One region of the Streptomyces sp. NPDC033165 genome, then DNA from elsewhere that is predicted to be linked to it. Evidence: riboswitches for the same ligand, from Rfam matches in the RefSeq annotation. Region 1 holds a riboswitch; each other region holds the start of a gene.
What was found. A riboswitch is a leader RNA that binds a small molecule or an ion and turns the genes downstream of it on or off. The one in region 1 is predicted to bind cobalamin.
Positions count from the first base shown of each region.

Region 2: linked by a shared signal. The riboswitch ahead of ACZ5WC_RS21180 (ribonucleoside-diphosphate reductase subunit alpha) and the one ahead of metE (5-methyltetrahydropteroyltriglutamate--homocysteine S-methyltransferase) in region 1 are both predicted to bind cobalamin.
Region 3: linked by a shared signal. The riboswitch ahead of ACZ5WC_RS23275 (ABC transporter substrate-binding protein) and the one ahead of metE (5-methyltetrahydropteroyltriglutamate--homocysteine S-methyltransferase) in region 1 are both predicted to bind cobalamin.
Region 4: linked by a shared signal. The riboswitch ahead of ACZ5WC_RS00125 (cobalamin biosynthesis protein) and the one ahead of metE (5-methyltetrahydropteroyltriglutamate--homocysteine S-methyltransferase) in region 1 are both predicted to bind cobalamin.

Region 1 is NZ_JBVIPK010000026.1:882-8,344, reverse strand. It holds gene ACZ5WC_RS32435 (CoA-acylating methylmalonate-semialdehyde dehydrogenase) at 1-622, opposite strand, end outside; cobalamin riboswitch at 847-1,025, opposite strand; gene cobF (precorrin-6A synthase (deacetylating)) at 1,167-2,051, shown strand; gene ACZ5WC_RS32425 (hypothetical protein) at 2,062-2,259, opposite strand; cobalamin riboswitch at 2,481-2,695, shown strand; gene metE (5-methyltetrahydropteroyltriglutamate--homocysteine S-methyltransferase) at 2,860-5,184, shown strand; gene ACZ5WC_RS32415 (Imm49 family immunity protein) at 5,311-6,276, shown strand; gene ACZ5WC_RS32410 (hypothetical protein) at 6,446-6,736, shown strand; gene ACZ5WC_RS32405 (lysine N(6)-hydroxylase/L-ornithine N(5)-oxygenase family protein) at 6,860-7,463, shown strand, end outside.
Region 2 is NZ_JBVIPK010000008.1:305,385-312,847, reverse strand. It holds gene ACZ5WC_RS21195 (GlxA family transcriptional regulator) at 1-679, opposite strand, end outside; gene ACZ5WC_RS21190 (hypothetical protein) at 761-976, shown strand; gene ACZ5WC_RS21185 (ribonucleotide-diphosphate reductase subunit beta) at 991-2,007, opposite strand; gene ACZ5WC_RS21180 (ribonucleoside-diphosphate reductase subunit alpha) at 2,007-4,421, opposite strand; cobalamin riboswitch at 4,559-4,681, opposite strand; gene ACZ5WC_RS21175 (YbdD/YjiX family protein) at 4,873-5,076, opposite strand; gene ACZ5WC_RS21170 (carbon starvation CstA family protein) at 5,073-7,298, opposite strand; gene ACZ5WC_RS21165 (helix-turn-helix transcriptional regulator) at 7,416-7,463, opposite strand, start outside.
Region 3 is NZ_JBVIPK010000010.1:85,333-92,795, forward strand. It holds gene ACZ5WC_RS23260 (acyl-CoA dehydrogenase family protein) at 1-1,000, shown strand, start outside; gene ACZ5WC_RS23265 (acyl carrier protein) at 1,114-1,389, shown strand; gene ACZ5WC_RS23270 (beta-ketoacyl-[acyl-carrier-protein] synthase family protein) at 1,386-2,609, shown strand; cobalamin riboswitch at 2,766-2,952, shown strand; gene ACZ5WC_RS23275 (ABC transporter substrate-binding protein) at 3,015-4,061, shown strand; gene ACZ5WC_RS23280 (FecCD family ABC transporter permease) at 4,058-5,149, shown strand; gene ACZ5WC_RS23285 (ABC transporter ATP-binding protein) at 5,146-5,937, shown strand; gene ACZ5WC_RS23290 (PRC and DUF2382 domain-containing protein) at 6,049-7,140, opposite strand; gene ACZ5WC_RS23295 (hypothetical protein) at 7,446-7,463, opposite strand, start outside.
Region 4 is NZ_JBVIPK010000001.1:19,920-27,382, forward strand. It holds gene ACZ5WC_RS00110 (class II aldolase/adducin family protein) at 1-8, opposite strand, end outside; gene ACZ5WC_RS00115 (inorganic phosphate transporter) at 286-1,554, shown strand; gene ACZ5WC_RS00120 (hypothetical protein) at 1,567-1,812, shown strand; cobalamin riboswitch at 1,967-2,121, shown strand; gene ACZ5WC_RS00125 (cobalamin biosynthesis protein) at 2,249-3,226, shown strand; gene ACZ5WC_RS00130 (cobyric acid synthase) at 3,267-4,898, shown strand; gene ACZ5WC_RS00135 (putative cobaltochelatase) at 4,895-6,931, shown strand; gene cobO (cob(I)yrinic acid a,c-diamide adenosyltransferase) at 6,931-7,463, shown strand, end outside.

The DNA of each region.
Region 1 (7,463 bases):
CCTTGCCGCCGTTGACGACGTTCAGGACGCCGGGCGGAAGGCCCGCCTCCAGGAAGAGCTCGGCCAGCCGCAGGGGCACCGAGGGGTCCCGCTCCGAGGGCTTCAGGATGAAGGCGTTGCCGCAGGCCAGAGCGGGGGCGGCCTTCCACAGCGGGATCATCGCCGGGAAGTTGAACGGGGTGATGCCCGCCACCACGCCGAGCGGGCGGCGCAGTGAGTGGACGTCGATCCCGGCGCCCGCGTTGTCGCTGAACTCGCCCTTCAGCAGGTGCGGGACACCGGCCGCGAACTCCACGACATCCAGCCCGCGCGCGATGTCGCCGTGCGCGTCGGCGACGGTCTTGCCGTGCTCGGAGGAGAGCAGCCGGGCCAGGGAGTCCTTCTCCTTCTCGACGAGCTGGAGGAAGCGCAGCAGCACGCGGGCGCGGCGCTGCGGGTTCCACTCGCCCCACTCGCGCTGGGCCCCGACGGCGTCGGCGATCGCCGACTCGGTCTCGGACCGGCCGGCCAGGGGCACCCGGGCCTGGACCCGGCCGGTGTTGGGGTCGTGGACATCGCCGTAGGCGCCCGAGGTGCCGGACGTGTGCTTGCCGCCGATGAAATGGGTGAGTTCGCGGACCATGGAAGCCTGCTCTCGTCGGTGAGATCGTCAGGTGAGATCCGGGGATGGCGCACAGGCCCGCCGCACCCGGTGCACCGGTCGGGTGCGCGCGGACGGAAGGGCTCGCCGTCGGGGGACGCGAAGGGCGGGGACCGTCAGGGGGCGTGGAGAACCGCTCGCCGGGACGGGCCTGCGGGGCCGTGGGTGCGGACCGGTGCCATGCGTGTCTGCTCCATCCTCGTGGAAACACGGAACATCCCGCGGCCGGTATCCTGACTCCCGGATCAGCGCGCGTCCCCTTGCCTTCCCGACGGCTCCTTCGCCGCCAGTGGCGTGTCCTGCGAGGACGAACTCCCCGGTCACAGTGGCGGGACCGTGCCGGAATCACACCGGCTTCCCTGACACCACGGGCCTTCGGAGCACCCGGCTGCATGCCGGGCACCCACTGCCCCGAAGATATAGTTGGACGTCCTAGTAAGTCCACCCCGCCCGGCGTGCGGCCGGTGGATCATGGCCCGGTCCGTGACGCCTGGCATGATCGGCAGACATGGCGGACATGGCTGACATCAGCGAGGCACCACGGCACATTCTCGTCATCGGCATGGGCGCCGGTGACCCCGACCATCTGACCCTGGCCGCGGTGAAGGCCATGCGCCGGGCCGATGTGTTCTTCGTCCTCGGCAAGGGGCGCGAGAAGGAGTCCCTGACCCGGCTGCGGCGCGACATCCTCGACGAGCACCTCACCGGCCCCTACCGGGTGGTGGAGGCCGAGGACCCGTGGCGCGACCGCACCCAGGACGACGGTGCGCGCTACACCTCGGCCGTGCACGACTGGCGCCACCGCCGCGCCGACATCTGCGAACGCCTGATCATCGAGGAGCTCGCGCCGGGGGAGTGCGGGGCCTTCCTGGTGTGGGGCGACCCGTCCCTGTACGACAGCACGCTCGCGATCCTGGCGGACATCCGGGGCCGCGGCACGGTGAATTTCGGCCATGAGGTGATCCCCGGCATCAGCAGCGTCTCCGCCCTCGCCGCCCGGCACCGCGTCACCCTGAACCGGGTCGGCCGCCCCATCCGCATCACCCCCGGCAGACGGCTCGCCCAGGGCTTCCCCGAGGACGACGGCGACATCGTGGTGATGCTCGACGGCCACGAGACCTTCACCCATCTGACGGGCAGGGGCCTGTGGATCCACTGGGGTGCGTACCTCGGCACCCCCGACGAGATCCTGGTCTCCGGCCCGCTCGACGAGGTCGCCGGCCGGATCCGCCGACTGCGCGCGGAGGCCCGCGAACGGCACGGCTGGATCATGGACACCTACCTGCTGCGGCAGGGGCGGGACGAGGCGGAAGGGGCGGGCCGCCCGGCGGAGGACGCGGGCCGCCCGGCGGAGGACACCGGCCGCCCGGCGGAAGGCGCGGACGGCTCCGGGGATGGCCCGCTCGGCTGACCGTCCGGCGTCAGCGCCGGGACTCGTGTTCCCGGATGACGCCCAGCCCGTGGCCGAGGCTCGGGCACTCGGCGCTCAGGTCGTCACCCCGCACCAGGTAGTTGTGCACCCGGCCGTCCGCCGGCCGCTCGATCGCGCGGTACTGCGTGCCGTTCACGGTGATCGTCCAGTCGTCGCCGTCCTGGGCCCACCCAACTGTCTTCTTCATATGGCGTTTTCCGTTCCTCGGTCGGTTCCGCCGGGGGTCGGCGGGCCGTGTAGTGGGAAGAAGAACGGCTTTTGACGCCCTGTGGTTCCGCCTTCCCTACGCCATTCGGTTACATCTGGGTCTCCGCCTCCGCACACCCCGAGGTGTCGTATGCGGGCACCCGTGTCTCACGTCACCGTTCGAAGTGTGAACAGCGGTGTGCGCTCGGCGGCCGTCCCCTTAGGCTGACCGGTGCAGCTGGTTCGCCCTGTCAGCCGGACAGGGAGTCGTAAGAGGGAACCCGGTGGGAATCCGGGACTGCCCCGCAGCGGTGAGTGGGAACGACCGCCGTCATACGCACTGGGCCCGGCCGGGTCTGGGAAGCGACGGCCAGTAGGTGTCTGCCCCGGCAGGCGCGCCCGCGAGTCCGAAGACCTGCCCGTTGCCCGCACGCGACCGTTCGCGTGCGGAGTTCCCGGTGACCTCGTGGGCGGGTCGGCGCAACCGTCAGGCGGACGGACACGGTTCGGTGTGTCCTGCTCTCCGCCCGATGCGTCACCCCTTCGCGTCCGCGTCCCGTCCCGGGATCAGCAAGCAGCCACGCTCGCGAAGGAGAGTCACGTGACAGCGAAGCCCGCAGCCGCGGCAGCACGGGCCACCGTGTACGGCTACCCCCGCCAGGGCCAGAACCGTGAACTGAAGAAGGCCGTCGAGGGCTACTGGAAGGGCCGTGTCGACGCGGACACCCTCCGGCGGACCGCCGCCGAACTGCGCCGGGGAACCTGGCGGCAGCTCGCCGAGGCCGGAGTCCACGAGGTGCCGACCGGTGATTTCTCGTACTACGACCATGTTCTGGACACCAGCGTCATGGTCGGCGCTGTCCCCGAGCGGCACCGCGCCGCCGTCCGCTCCGACGCCCTCGACGGATACTTCGCCATGGCCCGCGGCACCCAGGACGTCGCGCCGCTGGAGATGACGAAGTGGTTCGACACCAACTACCACTACCTGGTGCCCGAGCTCGGGCCCGACACCGTGTTCACCGCCGACCCCGCCAAGCAGGTCGCCGAGTTCAAGGAAGCCCTCGCGCTCGGCCACACCCCTCGCCCGGTCCTCGTCGGCCCCGTCACCTACCTCCTGCTCGCCAAGGCGGCCCCCGGCGTCGCCGCCGGCTTCGAGCCGCTGACCCTGCTGGACCGGCTCCTCCCGGTGTACGCCGAAGTCCTCGCCGGCCTCCGCGCGGCGGGCGCCGCATGGGTGCAGCTGGACGAGCCCGCCCTCGTCCAGGACCGTACCCCCGCCGAACTGAACGCCGCCGCCCGCGCCTACCGCGAGCTGGGCGCCCTCGCCGACCGGCCCAAGCTGCTGGTCGCCTCCTACTTCGGGCGGCTCGGCGACGCGCTGCCGATCCTGGCCAAGGCCCCCGTCGACGGACTGGCGCTCGACTTCACCGAGTCCGGCGCGGGCAACCTCGACGATCTCGCGGCGGCGGGCGGCCTGCCCGGCAAGCGCCTGGTCGCGGGCGTCGTCAACGGCCGCAACATCTGGATCAACGACTACGAGAAGTCGCTCGCCACCCTCGGCACGCTCCTCGGCCTCGCCGACCGCGTCGACGTCTCCGCCTCCTGCTCCCTCCTCCACGTCCCGCTGGACGCGGACGCCGAACGCGACATCGACCCGCAGATCGCCCGCTGGCTGGCCTTCGCCCGGCAGAAGACCGAGGAGATCGTGGTCCTGGCCCGCGGCCTGGCCGGCGGCACCGGCGCCATCGCGGCCGAACTGGCCGCCAACCGCGCCGACCTCGCCTCCCGCGCCGGGGCCGCCCTCACCCATGACCCGGCCGTCCGGGACCGTACGGCGGCCGTCACCGACGCCGACGGCCGCCGCTCCCAGCCGTACACCGAGCGGGCCGCCGCCCAGCGCGCCCACCTCGGGCTGCCGCTGCTCCCGACCACCACCATCGGCTCGTTCCCGCAGACCACCGAACTGCGCACCGCCCGCGCGGACCTGCGGGCGGGCCGGATCGACGAGGCCGGGTACGAGGAGCGGATCAAGGACGAGATCCGCGAGGTCCTCTCCTTCCAGGAGAAGGCCGGGATCGACGTCCTGGTGCACGGCGAGCCCGAACGCAACGACATGGTCCAGTACTTCGCCGAGCAGCTCACCGGCTACCTCGCCACCCAGCACGGCTGGGTCCAGTCCTACGGCACCCGATACGTCCGCCCGCCGGTGCTCGCCGGGGACGTCTCGCGGCCCGAGCCGATGACCGTGCGCTGGACCGCCTACGCGCAGTCGCTGACCGAGCGCCCCGTCAAGGGCATGCTCACCGGCCCGGTCACCATGCTCGCCTGGTCCTTCGTCCGCGACGACCAGCCGCTCGGCGAGACCGCCCGCCAGGTGGCCCTCGCCCTGCGCGACGAGGTCAACGACTTGGAGGCGAACGGTACTTCGGTCATCCAGGTCGACGAGCCCGCGCTCCGCGAGACGCTGCCGCTGCGGGCCGCCGAGCACGCCGCGTACCTGGAGTGGGCGACCGAGTCCTTCCGGCTCGCCACCGCCGGGGTGCGGCCGGACACCCAGATCCACACCCACATGTGCTACGCGGAGTTCGGCGACATCGTCCGGGCCATCGACGACCTCGACGCCGACGTCATCAGCCTGGAGGCCGCCCGCTCCCATATGCAGGTCGCCCGCGAACTCGCGGCCCACGGCTACCCCCGTGAGGCCGGGCCCGGCGTCTACGACATCCACTCCCCGCGCATCCCGAGCACCGAGGAGGCGGCGGCCCTGCTGCGCAAGGGACTTGAGGCCATCCCGGCCGAGCGGCTCTGGGTGAACCCCGACTGCGGCCTGAAGACCCGCGGCTGGCCCGAGACCCGGGCCTCCCTGGAGAACCTGGTCGCCGCCGCGCGGCGGATCCGCGCGGAGCTGCCCACCGAAGCGGCGTGATCCGCCCCGGGGCGGCAGCGGCCACCGCCGCTTCCGCCCCGGGGTGTTCCCCTGCGGACCGGTGAGTGTCCGAGCCCGCTGATAGCGTGCCGCTTCCAGGTCGAAGATCACGAAAGGGCTGCGGACGTGCGGGAAGTCATGTGTCATGAGGTGGATGCCCGGCGCTTGGGCGAGGCGTCCGAGGGCATCGTCGGGCGCGCCGCGGGGCGGTGGCACCGGATGCGCTACGACGACCCGGCCCCGCGGCGCATGGCCGAAGCGGCCGACGAACTGCTCGACCACGTCGCCGCGCGCACCGCGCAGGGAGTAGTGCTCGACGATGTGGCCCGCTCCGCGCTGCGCACGGCGGCCGAGTGCCGCCTGGGAGAGTTGAGCGTCGGCTGCTACCCCGACGGCGACCAGGAGATCTTCTTCCCACTGATCGGCGAGAAGCTCAGCACCGAGGACATATCCTTCAGCGAAGCCTTCGGCCACGTGGGAGCACAGGCCCCCTCGGCCCGGACCTGGCTCGACACCTTCGCGGTCTGCTTGGCCAGCGGCCTCGTATGGGACTGGCAGCGGGTGATCGGACTGCTGCTGCGGAACGACTTCGCGCCCGATATCCACGAAGAAGTGCCCCACTCCCCGCTCACCTCGGCATCGGACCCGGCGGACCTCGCCGCGATGGACGCGCTGTGCCTCTATCTGACCCAGTCGGAGGGCCACCAGCCCCGCCACTGGCCCACGGTGCCGCTGTGCAAGCCCGATGCCGACGAGCGGAAACAGGCGGCCGCCGCGCTGGACGCCGCAGGCACGCCGACCCCCGATCAGCACCTGCTGCGCGTGCTCCTCGACGACGAACAGCGGGCATTCGAAGAGGCGTTGGCGGCCCGGCTCGACACCTACCGGGAGAGCGTGGGGGCCCACCCCGCTCCCCGGACCCTGCTGCCGCTCGACGCCCTCGCCCTGGCCGCGCTCGCCGTCCAGGCGCACGGATGGGAGCTCGGCGTACGCTCCGGCTATCTGCCGCCCGATCTGCTGGGGAGCCCCGATGCGATGCGGCGGGCCGCGGAGTCCCGCACCAACGACCTGGGCGGCTGGTACGCGAAGTAGCCCTCGTGGCCCGGCGCGGGAGGCTGCCCTTCGCGCGCCTGAAGTCAGGTTAGCCTAACCAGGAAATCCCCGGTGGTGGATCTCTCCGCTCCGACCGAAGGGCTTCGCCATGCCGCATGCTCCGCTCCCGTTTCCCGGTGAACCTCCCGTGGGGCGTGGGGCGTGGGGCGTGAGCGCCGGTACGCCGTCGGACCTCGGGGGCGGTGTGCGGGGACCGGGCCGTCTGCGGGACCTGACCGCGATCGCCCTGGACACCGCCGCCCGCGCCCGGGGCGGATCGCTCCCCGGCGGGGGACGCGGTGGCCGCCGCCGCCCGCCCACCCTGCTCGCCGAAGGGCGTGCCGTGCTGGGCGGGGCCGTCGCGGAAGACGGCGACGGGCGCCGTCGCCTGTGGCTCAAGGCCACGCTGCCGACCCGAACGTCACCACGGCCGAACTGCTGCCGATCCTCGACCCCGTGACGACCGCGGCGGAGCGTGCCGCGGCCGAAGGAACGGAGGACGGAGATGGCGGGGCCCCGGTGACGGAAAGACTGTCGCCATGACGTTGTTGACGAAGCGCACGAACCCTGTGGGAGGAACCCGATGACGTCCGGACCGCGAACGCCGCCGCTCGATCTGCTCGGCGTGGGCGCAGGGCCTTTCAACCTCTCCCTGGCCGCGCTCGCCGACGGCGTACCCGGTCTGCGTGGCGCCTTCTACGAGCAGCGCCCCGCGTTCCACTGGCACCCCGGGCTGCTCATCGAGGGGGCCACGCTCCAAGTTCCCTTCCTGGCCGACCTGGTGAGCCTCGTAGAGCCCACCAGCCCCTGGTCCTACCTCAATTACATCAAGGTCCGCCGCAGGCTCTTCCCGTTCTACTTCGCCGAGAGCTTCCACATCCACCGCTCCGAGTTCGACAACTACCTGCGCTGGGTGAGCACGGAACTCCCCTCCACCCGCTTCGGGCACCGCGTGGACACGGTGGCCTGGGACGCCGGACAGGGCGCGTTCGCCGTGGAGTTCACCCGGCTCGGCCCGGACGGCGAGATGTCCGCTTCCGGGTCGACCCATGCCCGTAACCTCGCTCTCGGCGTCGGGACCGCCCCGTACGTCCCCGAGCCGCTGCGGGCTCTGGCCCAGGATGCGGCGGCCCTCGTCTGCCACTCGGCGGACTACCTGGACCGGCGGGACCGGCTGCTGGCCGCCC
Region 2 (7,463 bases), on a different contig from region 1:
GGTCGAGATGGTGCTCCATCCACGCCAAGGTGGCGCCGACCGTGTCGCACGCGTTCCGGGGCAGCGGGCGGTTGATGTACTGCGCCTGGCCGCCGTCCCGGTGCGGGGGCACCACCATCCGCCGGGCGATGGTGTTGGCCGCCTCCTGGCCGTACGCCCGGCGGACCAGGTGCAGGCAGGCGTCGATCCCGGCGGCGGTGCCGGCCGAGGTGATCACGGGGCCCTCGTCCACGTACAGCACGTCCGGCTCCACGATCGCCTTCGGGTAGCGCCGGGCCAGCTCCGCCGCGTGCCGCCAGTGCGTGGTGCAGCGGCGGCCGTCCAGCAGCCCGGCCGCGCCGAGGACGTACGCCCCCGAGCAGACGCTCAGCACCCGGGAGCCGCGCTCCACGGCCCGGCGCAGCGCTGCGAGCACCTCCTCGGGATACTCCCGCTCCATGAAGTGGCTGCCCGCCGGTACGGCGATGAGGTCGGCCTCCTCCAGCCGGTCCAGGCCATGGGGCGTGCTGATGGTGAAGCCCGCGTGGGTGCGCAGGACGGGGCCCTCGGCGGAGACCACCGCGAAATCGTGCACCGGCAGGCCCTCGTCGCTGCGGTCGAGGCCGAACACCTCGCACAGCACGCCGAGTTCGAAGGGGTGGACCTCGTCCAGGAGCAGGGCGGCGACATTGGTCAGCATGGACTCAGTGTGGCAGTAATTGGATGTTCCATGGCAGTGCTGCCACTGATGATTTCTGCCCGGGTGGACCAGAGTAGAGGCATGAACACATTCCTGAACTACCTGGTCGTAGCAGCACTTTTCGCCCTGGTCGCGGCTCCGGCCGTCGTCGGTCTCGCCCGCGAGCGCCGGATCGACCGCGAACTGCGGGAGGCGGAACGGAAGGCGCGGACGGCAGGGCCCCCGGAAACGGAAGGCGCCGCGCGACCGGTCACGGCTGCGCGGCGCCCCTACCTCAGAAGCTGGGCCAGGATCTGACGGATCCCGGGCGGCTAGAAGTCGTCGTCGAACCCGACCGAGCCCTCGACGGCCACCTGGTAGGCGGACGGGCGGCGCTCGAAGAAGTTCGTCAGCTCCTGGACGCCCTGGAGCTCCATGAAGGAGAACGGGTTCTCCGAGCCGTACACCGTCGGGAAGCCGAGGCGGGCGAGCCGCTGGTCGGCGACGCACTGGAGGTACTCGCGCATCGACTCGGTGTTCATGCCCGGCAGGCCCTCGCCGCACAGGTCGCGGCCGAACTGGAGCTCGGCGTCGACGGCCTCCTTCAGCATGTCGGTGACCTGCTGCTGGAGCTCGTCGTCGAAGAGGTCCGGCTCCTCCTTGCGGACGGTGTCCACGACCTCGAACGCGAAGTTCATGTGCATCGTCTCGTCACGGAACACCCAGTTGGTGCCGGTGGCGAGACCGTGCAGCAGACCCCGCGAGCGGAACCAGTACACGTACGCGAACGCGCCGTAGAAGAACAGCCCCTCGATGCAGGCCGCGAAGCAGATCAGGTTGAGCAGGAAGCGGCGGCGGTCCGCCTTTGTCTCCAGCCGCTCGATCTTCTCGACCGAGTCCATCCACTTGAAGCAGAACTGCGCCTTCTCACGGATCGAGGGGATCTCCTCGACCGCGTCGAACGCGGCCGCCCGGTCGTCCGGGTCGGGCAGATAGGTGTCCAGCAGCGTCAGATAGAACTGGACGTGCACGGCCTCCTCGAAGAGCTGCCGCGACAGGTACAGCCGCGCCTCGGGGGAGTTGATGTGCTTGTACAGCGTCAGCACGAGGTTGTTCGAGACGATCGAGTCACCGGTCGCGAAGAACGCCACCAGCCGGCCGATCATGTGCTGCTCGCCCGGCGACAGCTTGGCGAGGTCGGAGACGTCCGAGTGGAGGTCGACCTCCTCCACGGTCCAGGTGTTCTTGATCGCGTCCCGGTAGCGCTCGTAGAAGTCCGGGTAGCGCATGGGACGCAGGGTCAGCTCGAATCCCGGGTCGAGCAGGTTCTTGTTGTCGTCGGTGCTCATTACTGGCAGGCCTCGCAGGACTCAGGGTTTTCCAGGGAGCAGGCGATCGCGTCCGCGTCGGGAGCCGACGCCTGCTGTACGGGAATGGGGGCGGCGGCCGACGCCTGACCGGACGCGGCACGGGCGATCCGGGTCGCCGGGCGCGAACGCAGGTAGTACGTCGTCTTCAGCCCCTGCTTCCAGGCGTACGCGTACATCGAGGAGAGCTTGCCGATCGTCGGCGTCTCCAGGAACAGGTTGAGCGACTGGCTCTGGTCGAGGAACGGCGTACGGGCCGCCGCCATGTCGATCAGGCCGCGCTGCGGGATCTCCCACGCGGTGCGGTACAGCGCCCGCACGTCCTCCGGAATCCAGGCGAAGCCCTGCACCGAGCCGCTCGCCTCGCGCAGCGCCTCACGGGTGCGGGCGTCCCACACGCCGAGCTTCTTCAGCTCGTCCACCAGGTAGGCGTTGACCTGGAGGAACTCACCGCTGAGCGTCTCGCGCTTGAACAGGTTGGAGACCTGCGGCTCGATGCACTCGTACACACCGGCGATCGAGGCGATCGTGGCGGTCGGCGCGATGGCGAGCAGCAGCGAGTTGCGCATACCGGTCTTCGCGACCCGGGCGCGCAGGGCGTCCCAGCGCTCCGGCCAGTTCAGCTCGGTGTCGTAGTGGTCGGGGTGCAGCACACCGCGCGCGGCCCGCGTCTCGGACCAGGCGGGCAGCGGGCCCGACCGCTCCGCGAGGTCGCAGGACGCCTCGTACGCCGCCAGCATGATCCGCTCGGAGATCTTCGTGGAGAGCGCGCGGGCCTCGGGCGAGTCGAAGGGCAGGCGCAGCTGGAAGAAGACGTCCTGGAGACCCATGGCGCCCAGACCGACCGGCCGCCAGCGGGAGTTGGAGCGTCCGGCCTGCTCGGTCGGGTAGAAGTTGATGTCGACGACCCGGTCGAGGAAGGTCACGGCCGTACGGACCGTGGCGTCCAGGCGGTCCCAGTCGATCGAGCCATGGGCGACGAACGCGCCCAGGTTGACCGAGCCCAGGTTGCAGACGGCCGTCTCGCCGTCGTTGGTGACCTCAAGGATCTCGGTGCACAGGTTCGAGGAGTGGACGACCCGGCCCGGCTCGGCGGTCTGGTTCGCGGTCCGGTTGGAGGCGTCCTTGAACGTCATCCAGCCCTGGCCGGTCTGCGCGAGGGTACGCATCATCCGGCCGTACAGCTCACGCGCGGGCATCGTCTTGCGGGCCAGCCCCCTGGCCTCGGCCGCGCGGTAGGCCGCGTCGAACTCGTCGCCCCACAGGTCGACCAGCTCGGGCACCTCGGCGGGCGAGAACAGCGACCACTCGGTGTCGGCGTCGACCCGGCGCATGAACTCGTCCGGGATCCAGTGCGCCAGGTTCAGGTTGTGCGTACGCCGCTGGTCCTCGCCCGTGTTGTCGCGGAGCTCAAGGAACTCCTCGATGTCCGCGTGCCAGGTCTCCAGGTAGACCGCCGCAGCGCCCTTGCGCCGACCGCCCTGGTTCACCGCCGCCACCGAGGCGTCCAGCGTCTTGAGGAACGGCACGATGCCGTTGGAGTGCCCGTTGGTGCCCCGGATCAGCGAACCCCGGGCGCGGATGCGGGAGTAGGACAGACCGATGCCGCCCGCGTGCTTGGAGAGCCGCGCCACCTGGTGGTAGCGGTCGTAGATCGAGTCCAGCTCGTCCTTGGGGGAGTCCAGCAGATAGCAGGAGGACATCTGCGGGTGACGGGTGCCGGAGTTGAAGAGCGTGGGGGAGGAGGGGAGGTAGTCCAGCCGGCTCATCAGCCCGTAGAGCGAGGCGACCTCGTCCAGCGCCCGCACCGACTCGTCCTCGGCCAGGCCCGCGGCCACGCGCAGCATGAAGTGCTGCGGGGTCTCGATGACCTGGCGGGTGTGCGGGTGGCGCAGCAGGTAGCGGCTGTGCAGCGTACGGAGGCCGAAGTAGCCGAAACGGTCGTCCGCGCCCTCGGACAGCGTCCGCTCGACCAGCTCGTCCAGCGCCTTCGCGTGCAGCTCGACGAAGGCGGCCGTGCGGTCCGCGATCAGGCCCTCGCGGTGGCCGACGGCGACCGAGGCGGAGAAGGACGTGGCGCCCTGGCTCGCGGCCTCGTCGGCGATCGTCCGGGTCAGCAGCCGGGCGGCGAGCTTGGAGTACGCGGGGTCCTCGGAGATCAGCCCCGCGGCGGCCTCGGTGGCCAGCGAGCGCAGCTCGGCCTCGTCGGAGCGGGCGTTGCGCCCGCGCAACGCGGCAGCGGCGACCCGTCCGGGGTCGGTGTCGGGCAGATCGACGGTGAGGTCGGTCAGGGCCCGCAGCAGGGCGGTCCCGGGTCCGTCGTTCGAGGCGTCTCCGGACGTGGTGGACACTGCGGATTCGGTGGCTGAAACCGGATCGGCGGGCGCGATGGTCACTGGGCTTTCCCTCGCTCGGCTGGGGGCCGGCAGCAGGCAGGGGAGCCGGGCAGCGCGAAGCCCGGGTCGGGGCAGCACTGCTGACGGCGTCCACCGGCCTATCCGCGAGGCCCGGACGTCTGGCATCCGGTTCGGTCGATCCGGACGCACTGTCGACAGGTCTTCGGACTTCAGGTGTGCAAAAGCACACTGATCACACCGTTGCGGGACAGTTCCGGATTCGCACCGGATTCCCCTGCGACGACAGCGAGGTCGAGCATACATGTGGGGGCCGCCTGATGAGGAAGCCCCCACATGTTGTGTCGGCCGACATAACTTTTCCGGGGCGGTGTGGATTCTTCGCCCGGCTTTTCTCCGGTTCGGCCCGGAGCGGACGGGCCGGCAGGAGGGCGCGAAAAGGGGCCGCCACGCCCCTGGGAGGGGTACGGCGGCCCCTGCGGACCGGTGGCGATCAGCAGCAGCGGAAGCCCTCGCGGGGGTCCGCCTCGCGGGCGTCGGTGCGGCTGTGCTCGAAGGCGCGGCGGGTCATGACCGGTGTGTCCGGATCGTGTGCCCGCGCGTGCGCCACGTAACGGTCGTAGGCCGACTCGCCGGTCAGCTCGCGCACGTACCAGCGGATGCGGCCGGCGATCCGGCGGACGTCCCGCACACTCATGTCCGGGCCTTCGTCAGGTCCGTACCGCCGTCCTCCACGCGGATGCCGCCCTCGGGGCCGACGCCCGCCGCGACCAGCTCGGCCTTCTCCTCCTTGGTCGCGAGGATCGACGCCGGGGCGACCAGCCTGGACCGGACGAACGGCGCCTCGTGGAGCTTGACGCTCTCCGGGTCGCGGATGGCGTTGAAGCAGACCCGCCCGGCGTCCACGAGGACCACGATGATGAGGGCCGCGAAGAGCGCGCACAGCACCCCGTCGACAGTGGAGTTGGTGACGACGGTCCGCATCTCCTCCATGTTCTTGGCGGGGGCCAGCACCTCGCCGGCGTCGATGCCCGCCTGGTACTTGTCGCGCTGGGCGAAGAACCCGATCTTCACGTCCTCGGAGAAGATCTTCTGCCAGCTCGCGGTGAGTGTGACCGCCACGTCCCAGGCCAGGGGCACCGCGGTGACCCAGGCCCACTTCAGCCGGCCGGACTTCACCAGCAGCGTGGTGCAGACGGCCAGCGCGACCGCGGCCAGCAGCTGGTTGGCGATGCCGAACAGCGGGAAGAGCTGGTTGATGCCGCCCAGCGGGTCGTGCACACCGACCCAGAGGAAGTAGCCCCATCCGCCCACGACGACGGCGCTGGCGAACCACACGCCAGGCTTCCAGCTGACCTCGCGGAACGGCTTGTAGACGTTGCCGAGCATGTCCTGGAGCATGAAGCGCCCGACGCGGGTGCCCGCGTCGACGGTGGTGAGGATGAACAACGCTTCGAACATGATGGCGAAGTGGTACCAGAACGCCTTCATGGCGGTACCGCCGATCACCGCGGAGAAGATCTCCGCCATGCCGAGCGCGAACGTCGGTGCGCCACCGGTCCGGGACAGCAGACTCTGTTCCTCGACGTCCTTGGCCGCCTGGGCCAGCGCCTCGGGGGAGATGGAGAAGCCGAAGCCGGCCACGGCCTCGGAGGCGGCCTGGACGCTGTCACCGATCACACCGGCCGGTGCGTTGATGGCGAAGTACAGGCCGGGGTCGATGATGCAGGCGGCGATCATCGCCATGATCGCCACGAACGACTCGGTCAGCATCGCGCCGTAGCCGATCATCCGGATCTGGGTCTCCTTCTGGACCATCTTCGGGGTGGTGCCCGAGGAGACCAGGGAGTGGAAGCCGGAGAGCGCGCCGCAGGCGATCGTGATGAAGACGAACGGGAACATCGAGCCCGCGAAGACGGGCCCCGCGCCGCTGCTCGCGAAGTCGGTGACCGCGGGCATCTTCAGGGTGGGCAGCGCTATCACCACACCGAGGGCCAGCAGGGCGATCGTGCCGACCTTCATGAAGGTGGAGAGGTAGTCGCGCGGCGCCAGCAGCAGCCACACGGGCAGCACGGAGGCGAGGAACCCGTACACGATCATCCAGACGACCAGCGTGCCCGGTTCCAGCGTGAAGAAGTCCGCCCAGGACGACTCGGCCACCCAGCCGCCCGCGACGATCGCGAGCAGCAGCAGCGCGACGCCGATGAGCGAGACCTCGCTGACCTTGCCGGGGCGCAGGATTCGCAGATAGACGCCCATGAAGAGCGCGATCGGGATCGTCATGCCGATGGAGAAGACGCCCCAGGGCGAGTGGGCGAGCGCGTTCACGATGACCAGCGCGAGAACCGCGAGCAGGATGATCATGATCATGAACACCGCGACCAGGGCGGCGATCCCGCCGACCGGCCCGATCTCGTCGCGCGCCATCTGGCCCAGCGAACGGCCGTTGCGGCGGGTGGAGAAGAAGAGCGTCACCATGTCCTGGACGGCACCGGCGAAGATGACGCCGACGACGAGCCAGATCGTGCCGGGCAAGTAGCCCATCTGCGCCGCGAGTACGGGACCGACCAGCGGCCCGGCGCCCGCGATGGCGGCGAAGTGGTGGCCGAAGAGGACCCGGCGGTCGGTGGGATGGAAGTCGACACCGTTGTCGAGCCGTTCGGCGGGGGTCGCGCGGTTCTTGTCGGCCCGCAGCACCCGGTTGGCGATGAACCGGGAGTAGAAGCGGTAGGCGATGGCGTACGAGCCCAGGGCCGCCGCCAGCATCCAGGCGGCGGAGACCTCCTCACCCCGCGAGAGCGCGAGGATGGCCCATCCGATGCCGCCGACCAGGGCGACCGAGACCCAGATGGCGACGGACTTCGGGGACAAGGCCCGCTGCCCCTGTTCCGGCGGGGCTGGTGTGGGCGTTTGCGGCATGACGATCCGTCCCCTCGCGCGATCACTGGCTCAACGTGCGCGAAATCTAGATCCTGTGACCGCCGTGCGTAACCCCCCGTCCGCATATCGGTACGGAAACGGGGGGACCACCGCAGGTCAGAGCCACCCCTCCTTGACGGCCCGCACCCCCGCTTCGAACCGGCT
Region 3 (7,463 bases), on a different contig from region 1:
GAGCCTGCTGCACCGCAGGGCGCTCGACCGCTGGGAGTCGGCTCCCGACGCCGACCGGGACGAGGCGGAGCGTCTGGTGGCCGTCGCCAAGGGCTGGATCACCTGGCAGGCACGCGGCGTCATCGTCGAGTGCCGTGAGCGGTGCGGGGCCCAGGGGCTGCTGGAGAACAACGGCATGACCGAGCTGTTCACCGGCATCGAGGGCGCGATCACCGCCGAGGGCGACAACCTGGCCGTGCACGCCAAAGCCGCCGCCGAGATGCTGTTCAGCGCCACCACCCGGGAGGCGGCGGACGAAGGGCCAGGCGACCTCGACGAGCCCGCCTTCCTGGACCGGCTGCTCACGGCCGTGGAGGACCTGTGGTTCGCCCGTGCCCGCGAGCGGATGAGCGCCGCCGCGCCCGGCGACCGGCTCGGGCGCTGGAACGCCGCCTCCCCGGCCGCGCTGCTCGGCGTCGAGGCGTACGGCTACCGGCAGGCGGGCGAGGCGTTCGAGCAGGCCGTGGCCTCCCTGCCGGAAGGGCCCGCGCGTGATCGGCTCGCGGAGCTCCGGCGGCTGTTCGCGCTGCGGTGGATCGCCCGCAACAGCGGCGACCTGCTCGCCACCGGACGGCTGACCGCCGATCAGGTCACGTTTCTCCCCGACGCGGTGGAGGACGCGATCGCGGCCGTGGCCCGGCACACCCCCGCCCTGGTGGAGTCCTTCGCCCTGCCGGAGCGGCTGATGTCGGACTGGCCGATCGCCGGACCCGGTTACGCGGCGGCCTACGACGACCCCGAGGGGCCGTGGCACCGGGGCCGCATGGCCGGAGCCGGGGGCCGTCCCGGGGAGTTCCGGCGGCCCGCCCGCGGCAGCAGGAGGCGCCCGCTGCGCGAGAGGGTGGCGTCGCTGGGCGTCCGCGGGGTCCTGCTGGCGTACTGGGGAACCACGTCCATGGTCTCCCGATGGTTCGAGAAGCCGCAGGTGAGCGTAGACGAATCGGTTCGCCCCAGGGCGTAACCGGAAGATCGTCTTCCAGTTACTTCGGCGGTGGGTCGCTGCGTTCGACCACCTGCCGTTCCAGCGACGCCGATCACACGACGCCGATGACACACACAGGAAGAGGAATCACCGTGAAGACCATCCACCCGAAGATCACCGAGGTGCTGACCGAGACGTTCAAGGTGCCCGCGGCCGAGATCCTGCCGGAATCCACCATGGACAGCCTGGAGATGGACTCCCTGGCGGTGGCCGAGTTCGCGGTCATCATCAAGGAGACCCTCGGCGTCGACGCCGACTCCGAGAAGCTGTACAAGGACGCCACGCTGGCCGACGTCTCCGCGTTCATCGACGCGGCCGTCGGCGGCGCGGCGGCCGGGGCCACGGTGCCGGTGAGCAACACCCGATGAAGCGACCCGCCATCGCCGTGACCGGCCTGGGAATGATCACCCCGGTCGGCACCACCACCGAAACCACCTGGGAGGGGGTCCTGGCCGGGCGGTCGCCCGCCCGGACCGTCCCCGAACTGGACGGCTGCGCGGTCGACTTCGCCTGCACGGTCTCCGGCATCGACCTGGACGACGCGGTCGGCGGACGTACGGCCTTCCGCATGGGCCGGTACGTCAAGTTCGCCGTACTCGCCGCCCGGGAAGCGGTCGCGGACGCCGGACTCGACCCGGCGCACTGGGACGGAGCCCGCGTCGCCGTCGTCGTCGGCACCAGCAGCGGAGGCTCGGCCGGACTCACCGAACAGGCCGTCGCCCTGGAACGGCGGGGCCCCGAGGCCACCTCGCCCTCGGGCATCCTGCTCACCATCCCGAACATGCCCGCGGCCGAGATCGCCATCCGGATGAAGGCCACCGGGCCCAGCCTGGCGCCGTGCACGGCCTGTTCGTCCGGGGTGACCGCGCTGTCCGTGGCCCGGGACCTGCTGACCCTCGGCCGGTGCGACATCGCGATCGCCGGGGCCACCGAGTCGATCGTGTTCCCGGTCGCCATGACAGGCCTCGCCCGCTCGGGCGCGGCGGCACCGCGGGACGGCGACCCGGCCCGCCTCTGCCGCCCCTTCGCCGCCGACCGCGCCGGTCTCGTCATGGGGGAGGGCGCCGCCGTCATGGTCCTGGAGCGGGCCGACGAGGCGCACGCCCGGGGGGCCGCACCCCGGGCGCTGATCACGGGCGTCGGGGAGACCACCGACGCCCACCACCCCACCAGCCCCCACCCCTCGGGGGACGTCGCGCGGGCGGCCGTGGACGCCGCACTGCGCGACGCGGGCTGGCGCGCCGAGGACGTCGGCCATGTCAACGCGCACGGGACGTCGACCTCCCAGGGCGATGCCACCGAGGCCGCCCTCATCGGCCGGGCCTACCCGCACCGGCCGCCCGTCACCGCCCCCAAGGGGGTACTGGGCCACTGCATGGGGGCGGCCGGGGCCATCGAGACCGGTCTGACGATCCTCACGCTCCAGCACGGGCTGATCCCGCCGATCGCGAACCTGGACGCCCCGGCCCCAGGGTTCGACATCGACTGCGTCACGAAGACGCCGCGCGAACTGCCCTTCCGGCGTGCCGTCAGCCACTCCTTCGGCTTCGGCGGCCAGAACGCGGTGATCGCCCTACAGGCGCCGTAACGCCGTAACGCCGTAACGCCGTAACGCCGTAACGGAAGCCGGCGGGCCGGTGCGGCCGGACGATCCCGCGCCGTACCGTCCCGCCCCGGCCGCCTTCCCGGACGTCATCCCCAGCGCACTCTCGTCTCACCGCCTCTGATTCCGCGCGAAGGCGCGTGATAGCTTGCCGGGGCCAGTCGAACCCCAACGACGGGGTCAGGGAATCCGGTGCGAAACCGGAACTGACGCGCAGCGGTGAGGGGGACGGGCGGGGCCACGGCCACTGGAGTACTCACCTGCTCCGGGAAGGCGTCCCGCCCGGACGAACCCGAGTCCGAAGACCTGCTGGCGCCCGCGCCCCGCACCGGGGCACGGGAACCGTACGACGGGCTCCGCGGCTGGGCCCAGAGACACCGAGGTCCTTTCGTGCTGCCCACGGCCCTGCCCGCCCCGATACGCACCGCTGCCCTGTTCGCTGCGGGACTCGTCCTGCTGACGGCCTGCGGCACCACCACCGACCGGGCCGCCGACGGCGGCGGCAAGGCCGACGGCTATCCGGTCACCCTCAAGAACTGCGGGCGCACCGTCACGGTCAAGGCCCCGCCGCAGCGGGCCGTCTCGGTCGACCAGGGGTCGACGGAGATCCTCCTCTCGCTCGGCCTCGCCGACCGCCTCGCGGGCAGCGCCACCTGGAGCGACCCGGTCATGAAGGGCCTGGAGAAGGCCAACGCGCGCGTCGAGCGGATATCCGAGAACCGGCCGTCGTCGGAGAGGGTCCTCGACAAAGAACCCGACTTCCTCAGCGCCTCCTTCGCCTCGACCCTCGCCAAGGGCGGCGTCGCCCCCCGCGAGCAGTTCGAGAAGCTCGGCGTCCCCACCTACATCTCGCCCGCCGACTGCACCGGCAAGGACAACAGCGGCGGCGGCGACGGAGCCCGTACCGCACCCCTCACCATGGACAGCGTCTACACGGAAGTCCGCGAACTGGCCCAGGTGTTCGGGGTGCCCGAGCGTGGTGACGCCCTGGTGAAGAAGCTCCAGGCGCGGGTGGAGAAGGCCACCGAGGGCATCGACGCCTCCGAAGCGTCGCTCCTGTACTGGTTCTCCGACTCCAAGGCCCCCTACCTCGCGGGCTGCTGCGGCGCCCCCGGCGTCATCACCAAGGAACTCGGCGCGAAGAACGTCTTCGACGACACGCACGACGAATGGCCCCAGATCAGCTGGGAGACCGTCGCCGACCGCAACCCCGACGTCCTGGTCATCGGCGACCTGAGCCGTACGACGCAGACCGCCGAGAGCGCCGAGAAGAAGATCGAGTTCCTTGAGTCCAACCCGGTCACCCAGACCATGGACGCCGTCAAGAACCGCCGTTACGTGCTGCTCAGCGGCCAGGCGATGAACCCGACCATCCGCACCGTCGAGGGCCTGGAGCGCGTCGCGGCCGGACTGCGCGACTTCGGCCTCGCGGGGTGAGCACGGACAGTCGTACGGCCGTGGAGCGGGCCGGCGCACCGCCCCTCGCCGACCGGCCCCGCCCGGCCCGCGGCGGCGGGCCGCTCGCCGTGCTGCTCTGGGCCGGCGGCCTGCTGCTCCTGCTGCTCTCCGTCGCGGTCGCCGTGACCATCGGGCCCGCCCGGATCTCCGTGCCCGACGTCTGGTCGGCCGTCGCGGCCCACCTCGGGATCGGTGACTCGGAGCTCAGCCCGATCCGGGACGGCATCATCTGGAACCTGCGGATGCCCCGGACCCTGCTCGCCGCCGTGTGCGGCGCGGGGCTCGCGGTGTGCGGGACGGTGATGCAGTCCCTGCTGCGCAACCCGCTGGCCGACCCGTTCGTCCTCGGCGTCTCCTCCGGCGCCTCGACCGGGGCGGTCGTGATCGTGGTGCTCGGCGTCGGCGGGGGAGCGGTGTCCCTGTCCGCCGGGGCCTTCGTCGGGGCGATCTGCTCCTTCGCCCTCGTGCTGCTGCTCAGCCACACCCTGGGCGGCACCACCGACCGGGTCGTGCTCTCCGGCGTCGCCGCGATGCAGCTCTTCTCCGCCCTCACCTCCTTCGTCGTGATGACCTCCGCCGACGCCGAGCAGACCCGCGGAGTGCTGTTCTGGCTCCTCGGCTCGCTCGGCGGCGTCGGCTGGAGCGAGGTCGCGTTCTGCTCCGCCGTCCTCGCCGTCTGCCTGGTGGTCTGCCTGGCCCACGCCCGTACGCTCGACGCCTTCGCCTTCGGGCAGGACGCGGCCGCGGCGCTCGGTGTCGACGTGGGCCGCACCCGGATCGTGCTGCTGTGCACCACCGCCCTGCTCACCGCCGCCCTCGTCAGCGCGGCCGGGGCGATCGGCTTCGTCGGCCTGGTCCTGCCGCACGCCGCCCGTGCCCTGACCGGTTCGGGCCACCGGCGACTGCTCCCGGTCACCGCGCTCGCCGGGGCCGTGTTCCTGGTGTGGGTCGACACCCTCGCCCGGACCGTCCTGGACCCGCAGGAGGTGCCGGTCGGCGTCGTCACCGCCCTGATCGGCGTCCCGGTCTTCGTCCTCGTCCTCTACCGCACCCGGAGAACGGCATGACGCACACCGCCGCCCCCGCCCACGGGCTGAGCGCCGAGCGGGTCAGCAGGAATGCGGGCGGACGGCTCATCCTCGACGGGGTCGACATCGCCCCGCCGCCCGGCGCCACCGTCGGGCTCCTCGGCCCCAACGGCTCCGGCAAGTCCACCCTGCTGCGGATTCTCGCGGGCCTCCTCGCCCCGGCCACCGGGGTCGTCACCCTGGACGGCCATCCCCTCGCCGGTCTCGGCCGCCGTACCGTCGCCCGCCGGATCGCCGTGGTCGACCAGCACGCGGTCACCCAGGTCGACCTCAGCGTCCTCGACGTCGTACGCCTGGGCCGCATCCCGCACCGGCGCGCCTGGTCCGCCCCGGACCGCACCGACGAGGAAGCCGTCGCCGACGCACTGCGGCGCACCGGCCTCGCCGACCGGTCCGGGCAGTCCTGGCACACCCTGTCCGGCGGCGAACGCCAGCGCGTCCAGATCGCCCGCGCCCTGGCCCAGCAACCCCGCGAACTCCTCCTGGACGAACCGACCAACCACCTCGACATCCAGCACCAGCTGGACCTGCTCGCCCTGGTCGCCGCCCTCCCCGTCACCAGCGTCATCGCCCTGCACGACCTCAACCTCGCCGCGATGTTCTGCGACCGGATCACCGTGATGAAGGCGGGCCGGGTCGTCGCGGGCGGCGCCCCGGCCGAGGTGCTCACCGAGGAACTCATCGAGGACGTCTACCGGGTGCGCGCCGTCGTCACCCCCGACGGCCCGGACGGGCGGCCCTCGGTACGGTTCCTGCCGCGCCGCTGAAACCGAGGACGGCAGCGGACAGCCCGCCGGGCGGACTCGGAGGTACGAGCCCGCCCGGCGGCCGAGGACGTGGGAGCGGCCGTGGAGGCCACCGGTGAAACGGCTGCGCGGTCAGCGGCGGCGCCCCTGGCCGAACTCGCCACCGGCGTCCTTGCCGGTGCCCATGTCCTTGCCGTCCGCGTAGTCGATCTTCTCCTTGCGGACCTCGGCGGAGACTTCCTTCTGCTCGGTGACCCGTTCGGTCTCCAGCCGGACCCGTTCCACCGGCACGGCCTCCTTGCGCACGGTGGCGCGCTCCGCGTGCAGCGTGACCTCGACGTCCTGCTCGCCGATATCCGTGGTGCCGGTGGTCTTCTGGCCGGGCTGGAGGGGTTCGCGGACCACGCGTACCTCTTCGTGGGACACGGGCACGGTCCGGGTGACCTCCTCGGTCACCACGTACTTGTGCAGCCGCGCCTTGCCGCTCTCGTACTCCTCCGTGCCGACGTGCAGTTGCTCCTCGGAGCGGATCAGCTCATCCTTGCCGCTCATGTCGGCGGCCCGGGACGTGCCCGCTCCGGCACCCGCCAGCGGGCGCGCCGTGGTGGCGGCGTCCGTGTCGCGATGCCTGCCCGTACCACCACTGCCTGCCCCGGCCATGCCCGCTCCTGCCGTCGTGCCCGCACCCGCCGCTCCGGCGCCCGTCCCCACCGTCGTGGCCTTCCCGGTCGCCTTGGCGCCCGGCGGCGTCCCGGCCGTTCCGGTCGTACGGGTCATGCCCGCAGCGGCCCCACCGGCAGCTCCGGCCGTCCCCGCGGCACCTGCCCCACCCATCGTCCCGGTCCCGGCGACCGTCGGCGCGTCCATGCCGGTCGGCCGGTTCTCACCGAGATTGCCGGACTTCCGGTTCAGGCCGTAGTGCCGGTACAGCTCCTCCTCCTCGGCGACGGAGAGATGCGCGTCCGCGTCCAGCCGAGGCGCGTCCTTGACGCTCTCCTTCGGATGCGCGACATGCAGGTCGGAGCCCACTCGACGGGCTCCGGCGAGCGGTACGAAGCTCTCCTTCATGCCGAACAGGCCGGTCTTGACCGTCACCCAGTCGGGCTTGCCGGTGGCGTCGTCGACGTACACCCGGCCCACACTGCCGACCTTCTCGCCCTGGTTGTCGTACACGGTCAGACCGTCGAGCTCTCCGGAATCCGTGAAACCGTCAGCGGCTCCCATAACCGATTCCTCCTCTCGGGCACGCCCTGTGGGTGGCTCCACCAGATGTGGCGCGTCCGGCTTCCATCGCGCCTCACCCGCATGGACGCTGCAACCGCCCGCCCGCCCGGGCCGCGCCCACGGAGCCTCCCGGGGCGGGCTCCGGGAGGCCCGGCGAGCGGCGCCGGGCGCGGTACGACGGGCTGGTGCGGCCCCGACCGGAATTAGGCCGAACGGGTGAAGGCGTGCGGTGTCCGTGCGGGAGCGGCGCCGCCCGCACGAGGTCTGCGGGTGCCCGCAAAGGATCAGGGGGTCCCCGCATAGGATCATGGGGTCACGGCGAC
Region 4 (7,463 bases), on a different contig from region 1:
TCGCTCATGGGGCGAGCGTAGGGGCGGGGGGCGGAAACCGGAACGTCGTGCCCCACGTGACCGGGATCTCCTCCGGAGCCGGAGACGCGCCTCAAAAACTTCACCAACGAGCAGTAAAGGGCAGACCAGACGGCGCCCCAGGGGACTCCCGCCGCCCCTCCCGCACACAAGCGGAATCAGTCGCCTCCGGTTGGGGTCACCACAGCGCCCTGCTCAGTTCATCTTCCGTTCACCCAGGTTGCCTACGGTCCACGAGCCACTGACGCCGAACGATTGCCTGGGTAAATGGAACACATCACGCTGCTGCTTGCGATTGTGGTCGTAACAGCTCTCGTGTTCGATTTCACGAACGGTTTCCACGACACCGCCAACGCGATGGCGACCACCATCTCGACCGGCGCGATGAAGCCCAAGACAGCGGTGGCGATGTCCGCCGTTCTCAACCTGATCGGCGCCTTCCTGTCGGTGGAGGTCGCCAAGACGATCTCCGGCGGGATCGTCAACGAAGACGGCATCAGAACCGAGGTCATCTTCGCGGCGCTCGTCGGCGCCATCCTGTGGAATCTCCTGACCTGGCTGGTCGGCCTGCCCTCCAGCTCCTCCCACGCCCTGTTCGGCGGTCTGATCGGCGCCGCGGTCATGTCGGCCGGCTGGTCCTCGATCAACGGCGGCACCGTCGTCACCAAGGTGCTGCTGCCCGCGGTCGCCGCTCCGCTGGTCGCCGGTCTCGCAGCGATGCTGGCCACGCGGCTGACGTACCGGATCAACCGGAACGTCACCGACCCGAACCAGCTCAAGTCGACGGCCAAGGGCTACCGGGCCGGACAGATCGCCTCGGCCGGTCTCGTCTCCCTCGCCCACGGCACCAACGACGCCCAGAAGACGATGGGCATCATCACCCTGGCCCTGGTGACCGGCGGCGTCCTCGCCCCCGGCTCCAACCCGCCGATGTGGGTCATCGTCTCCGCCGGTGTCGCCATCGCGCTCGGCACCTACCTCGGCGGCTGGCGCATCATCCGCACCATGGGCAAGGGCCTGACCGACCTCCAGCCGCCGCAGGGCTTCGCCGCCCAGACCAGCGCGGCGACCGTCATCCTGGCCTCCTCGCACCTCGGCTTCTCGCTCTCCACCACCCAGTCCTGCTCGGGTGCCGTGATGGGCGCGGGCCTCGGCCGCAAGGGCGGCGTGGTCCGCTGGTCCACCGCCACCCGGATGTTCGTCGCCTGGGGCCTCACGCTCCCGGCCGCGGGTCTGGTCGGCGCGGGTGCCGAGTTCCTCACCAAGCAGGGCCCCTGGGGTGTCGCCCTCACCGCGGCCATCCTGGTCGGCGGCTCCTTCGCCATCTGGCTGGCCTCGCGCCGCCAGCCGGTCGACCACACCAACGTCAACGACACCGAGGAAGCGACGGCGGACGAGCCGCAGGGCGTCGTCACCACCGCCATCGCCGCGGTCTCCCCGCCCCCCGCGGGCGCACCGGTCTCCGACCTCTCGACCACCATCCCGGCCCCGGCCGCGGCACCCGACGACACGCCCCGCCCCGCGGCCACGGTGTAAGGACAGATCCGTATGAAAATCGACTGGGCAGCTCTCGCCACCGTCTTCGGTGTCAGTCTCGTGATCACCGTCGCCCTGGTCGGCGTCTTCACCCTGGGCATCGTCGCCCTCTCGAAGCTGTCGGCCCCGGCCGGCGGCAGCGGCTCCGGCAGCGGCGCCTCCGGCGGAACCGCCGCGCTGGCGCGCACCAGCGCGTACGCCTGCTTCGCGGCGTGCGTGGCGGCGGTCTCCTACGGGATCTATCTGATCGTCGCCTGACGCGTCCCACGGCACCCCTCATCGGGCCGGACACACCTCGTGTGTGTCCGGCCCGATGTGCGTCTGCGCACACCGGGCCTCCGCAGGTCAACAGCAAGTTGACGGCTGTTCTCGCAGCGTGGTGGACTGCCGGAGCCATTCACGGCGACAGCAGAGGAAGCCGGTGCGAGTCCGGCGCGGTCCCGCCACTGTCACCGGGGAGCACTCCCCCACACCGGACGTCACGACCTGTCGGGACACCGGATGTCACGGCCCGTCGCGCACGGGCTGGAAGGCCGGGGGAGCTGCGGATCCGGGAGCCAGGAGACTCTCGTCGCCGCTCTCGTCGAACCAGGGCGCGGACCCTGAGTTAAGGACCTATGCCATGTCCGGCCGCCGTGCGCCGCATCCAGTGCCCCCTCGTTCCGGAACGCCCCGACCCACGACGGGCTGAGCCGTGCGTGCCGATCGCCTCTTCGCGTGCGGCGCCACGGCCGGAATGGTCGCCGACGCGCTGTTCGGCGACCCCCGGCGGGGGCACCCCGTCGCCGGGTTCGGCCGGGCCGCCGCACGCGTGGAGTCCCTGCTGTGGCGTGACGACCGGGGCCGGGGCGCGCTGCACACCCTCATCTGCGCCGGAGGCGCCGTGGGGGCCGCCGCGCTGGCCGCCCGTGCGGTACGGGAGCGCCCCGCGCTCGCCGTCGCGCTGACCGCCGCCGCCACCTGGTCGGTCGTCGGCGGTACGTCCCTGGGCCGGGAGGCCCGCGCCATCGGGGGCGCGCTGACCGCCGGGGACCTTGAGGCGGCCCGGGAAAGGCTGCCGCATCTGTGCGGGCGCGACCCGCACTCCCTGGACGGGCCGGGTATCGCCCGTGCCGTCGTGGAATCGGTCGCCGAGAACACTTCGGACGCCGTCGTCGGCGCGCTCGTGTGGGGCGCCATCGGCGGGGTGCCCGGACTCGTCGGCTTCCGGGCCGTGAACACGCTCGACGCGATGGTCGGCCACAAGTCGCCCCGCCACCGGCGTTACGGCTGGGCCTCGGCTCGCCTGGACGACCTCGCTGGGTGGCCCGGCGCCCGGCTGACGGCCGCGCTGGCCGTGGTGGCGGGCGGGCGGCCGTCCGAGGCCGTACGCGCCTGGAAGGCGGACGCGGGGCGCCACCCGAGCCCGAACGCGGGACCGGTGGAGGCCGCGTTCGCGGGGGCGCTCGGCGTACGGCTGGGAGGAACGCTGGCGTACGCGGGGCGCGTGGAGCACCGGCCCGTACTGAACGGGGAGTCCGGCCGGGACGTGCGCGGCGACGACATCGAACGCGCGGTGCGGCTGTCGCGCCGGGTGAGTGCACTGGCTCTGGGTGTGTGCGTGGCGGCGCGGATGGTCGCGGGGCGGGCCGCCGGGCGGTCGGCTGCGGGACAGAAGCGGGGGCGGTCATGAACGGTCCGGCACGGAACGCGGTACGGGAACGGGAGCGGGCATGAGTGGTGGGCTGCTGGTCGCGGGGACCACATCGGACGCGGGCAAGAGCGTCGTCACGGCGGGCATCTGCCGCTGGCTGGTGCGCCGGGGCGTGAAGGTCGCGCCGTTCAAGGCGCAGAACATGTCCCTCAACTCCTTCGTGACCCGCGAGGGCGCGGAGATCGGGCGCGCCCAGGCGATGCAGGCGCAGGCGGCCCGGGTGGAGCCGACCGCCCTGATGAACCCGGTGCTGCTGAAGCCGGGCGGCGACCGGTCCAGCCAGGTGGTCCTGATGGGCAGGCCGGTCGGTGAGATGAGCGCCCGGGGCTACCACGGGGGGCGCCAGGAGGCGCTGCTCGGGACGGTCACGGACTGCCTGGAGCAGCTGCGGTCGGCCTATGACGCGGTGATCTGCGAAGGGGCCGGTTCGCCGGCCGAGATCAACCTCCGCCGGACCGACATCGTGAACATGGGCATCGCGCGGGCGGCCCGGTTCCCCGTGCTGGTGGTCGGGGACATCGACCGGGGCGGGGTCTTCGCCTCGTTCTTCGGGACGACGGCGCTGCTCAGCGCCGAGGACCAGTCGCTGGTCGCGGGCTATCTGGTGAACAAGTTCCGGGGTGATGTCTCGCTGCTGGAACCGGGGCTGGACATGCTGACCGGGCTGACCGGGCGACGGACGTACGGAGTTCTGCCGTACGCCCACGGACTCGGCATCGACGAGGAGGACGGCCTGCGGGTGTCCCTGCGGGGTGCGGTACGGGAGTCGGTCGTGGCTCCCCCGCACGGTGAGGACGTGTTGCGGGTCGCGGTGTGCGCGGTGCCGTTGATGTCGAACTTCACGGACGTGGACGCGCTGGCCGCCGAACCGGGCGTCGTGGTGCGGTTCGTGGACCGGGCCGAGGAGCTGGCCGACGCGGACCTGGTGGTCGTGCCCGGGACGCGGGGCACGGTCAAGGCGCTGGCCTGGCTGCGCGAGCGGGGTCTCGCGGACGCGCTGGTGCGGCGGGCGGCGGAGGGCCGGCCGGTGCTGGGCATCTGCGGCGGGTTCCAGGTGCTCGGTGAGCGGATCGAGGACGAGGTGGAGTCGCGGGCGGGGGTCGTGGACGGGCTGGGGCTGCTGCCGGTGACCGTCCGCTTCGACCGGGCCAAGACGCTGGCGCGGCCGGTGGGTTCGGCGCTGGGTGAGGTGGTGGAGGGGTACGAGATCCACCACGGGGTGGCCGATGTGCGGGGCGGGGAACCGTTCCTGGACGGGTGCCGGGTGGGGGCGGTGTGGGGGACGCACTGGCACGGGTCGCTGGAGAGCGACGCGTTCCGGCGGCGGTTCCTGGCGGAGGTGGCCCGGGCCGCCGGGCGGCGGTTCGTTCCTGCGCCGGACACGAGTTTCGGGGTGCTGCGGGAGGAGCAGTTGGACCGGCTGGGGGATCTGGTGGAGGAGCATGCGGATACGGATGCGCTGTGGCGGCTGATCGAGGGCGGGGCGCCGGCCGGGTTGCCGTTCGTGCCGCCGGGGGCGCCGCCGTCGGGGGCGGGTGCGTCGTCGGAGAGCCGGGGCGCCGGCCCGGACCCCGCTCCTCGATCGCCGGAGGGGCTTGCAGTGACCGGTCACGTCAGAGCTGAAGAGCACGTCAACGAGGAGGCCAAGTGAGTACGCCGTATCCCTTCACCGCGATCGTCGGGCAGGACGACCTGCGGCTCGGGCTGTTGCTCAACGCCGTCAGTCCGGCCGTCGGCGGGGTGCTCGTGCGGGGCGAGAAGGGGACCGCCAAGTCCACCGCCGTCCGGGCGCTGGCCGCCCTCATGCCCGAGGTCTCCGTCGTACCGGGGTGCCGGTTCTCCTGTGATCCGGTGGCCCCCGATCCGGCGTGCCCCGACGGGCCGCACGCGGATGCCCCCGGTGTGTCGCGCCCGGCGCGGACCGTCGAGCTGCCCGTCGGGGCGTCCGAGGACCGGCTCGTGGGGGCGCTGGACATCGAGCGGGCGCTCTCGGAGGGTGTGAAGGCGTTCGAGCCGGGGCTGCTGGCCGACGCCCATCGCGGAATTCTGTACGTCGACGAGGTCAACCTGCTCCACGACCACCTGGTGGACCTGCTCCTGGACGCGGCCGCCATGGGGGCCTCGTACGTCGAGCGCGAAGGCGTCTCCGTACGGCATGCGGCACGGTTCCTGCTGGTCGGGACGATGAACCCGGAAGAGGGCGAGCTGCGGCCCCAGTTGCTGGACCGGTTCGGGCTGACCGTGGAGGTGGCCGCGTCCCGGGACACCGACGAGCGGGTGGAGGTCGTGCGGCGCCGGCTCGCGTACGACGACGACCCCGAGGGCTTCGCCGCGCGCTGGGCCGCGGAGGAGAGCGCCCTGCGGGAGCGCATCGCCGCCGCGCGCGCCCTGCTGCCCCGTGTCGTGCTCGGTGACGGCGTGTTGCGGCAGATCGCCGCCACCTGCGCCGCGTTCGAGGTCGACGGGATGCGGGCCGACATCGTGATGGCCCGTACCGCGACCGCGCTCGCCGCCTGGGCCGGACGCGAGGAGGTCACCGCCGACGACGTACGGCAGGCCGCCCTGCTGGCGCTCCCGCACCGGCGTCGCCGCAACCCGTTCGACGCTCCGGGACTGGACGAGGACAAGCTCGACCAGACCCTCGACGAGGCCGGTGAGCAGGACGGCGACCCGGGAGACCCCGACGACGATCCCGATGGCGGCGGCAACGACGGGGGCGGGGGCGGGGGCGGTGTGCCGCCCCAGGCCGATGGCGACCGCACTCCTCCTCCGGCCGGCGAGGGCGGCGACACTCCGCCGCAGGCCCCCGAAAACGCTCCCGACGCGCCCGGCCGGTCCGCCGGCGCCGAGCAGCAGCCGGTGACCGCCGCCGAGCCGTTCCGTACGAAGATGCTCAGCGTGCCGGGGCTCGGTGAGGGGGCTGCCGGGCGGCGCTCCCGGGCCCGTACCGAGCACGGCCGTACCACCGGCGCGCGCCGCCCGCAGGGGTCGCTGACCAAGTTGCACCTGGCCGCGACCGTGCAGGCCGCCGCCCCGCACCAGCGCTCGCGCGGGCGCTCCGGGCGCGGGCTCGTGGTGCGCCGGGACGATCTGCGGCAGGCGACCCGGGAGGGGCGTGAGGGCAACCTCGTGCTGTTCGTCGTGGACGCCTCCGGGTCGATGGCGGCCCGGCAGCGGATGAGCGCGGTCAAGGGGGCCGTGCTGTCGCTGCTGCTGGACGCCTACCAGCGGCGGGACAAGGTCGGTCTGGTCACCTTCCGGGGCAAGGACGCCGAGGTGGCGCTGCCGCCGACCTCGTCCGTGGACGCGGCCGCCTCCCGCCTGGAGTCGCTGCCGACCGGGGGCCGCACCCCGCTCGCCGCCGGGCTGCTCAAGGCCCACGACGTGCTGCGGGTGGAACGGCTGCGCGATCCGTCGCGGCGGCCGCTGCTCGTCGTCGTCACGGACGGCCGGGCGACCGGCGGGCCCGAGCCCGTGGCGCTCGCGGGGCGGGCCGGGCGGCTGCACCGCTCGGAGGGGACGGCCTCGGTCGTCGTGGACTGCGAGTCGGGGTACGTACGCCTCGGTCTCGCCGGGGAACTCGCCCGGGAACTGGGAGGCACCGCCGTCACGCTCGACGAGCTGCGGGCCGACTCGATCGCCGGGCTCGTCAAGGACGTCACCGCAGCCGGGAGGGCCGCTTAATGCCGCAGGGACAGCCGACATCGGTGCCGGACGACGGGCTCACCACCCGTCAGCGGCGCAACCGCCCGCTCCTGTTCGTCCACACGGGCATCGGGAAGGGCAAGTCGACGGCAGCCTTCGGGCTCGCGCTGCGGGCCTGGAACCAGGGCTGGCCGATCGGGGTGTTCCAGTTCGTGAAGTCGGCGAAGTGGAAGGTCGGCGAGGAGAACGCTCTCAAGGTGCTGGGCGCGAGCGGCGAGGGCGGCACCGTCGACTGGCACAAGATGGGCGAGGGCTGGTCCTGGGTCCAGCGCGACGGCCAGCTCGACAACGAGGAGAAGGCGCGCGAGGGCTGGGAGCAGGTCAAGCGCGACCTGGCGGCCGAGACGTACAAGCTGTACGTGCTCGACGAGTTCGCCTATCCGATGCACTGGGGCTGGATCGACACCGACGAGGTCGTCGAGGTGATGCGGAACCGTCCCGGCACCCAGCACGTGGTGATCACCGGCCGCAACGCGCCCGACAAGCTCATCGAGGCCGCCGATCTGGTGAC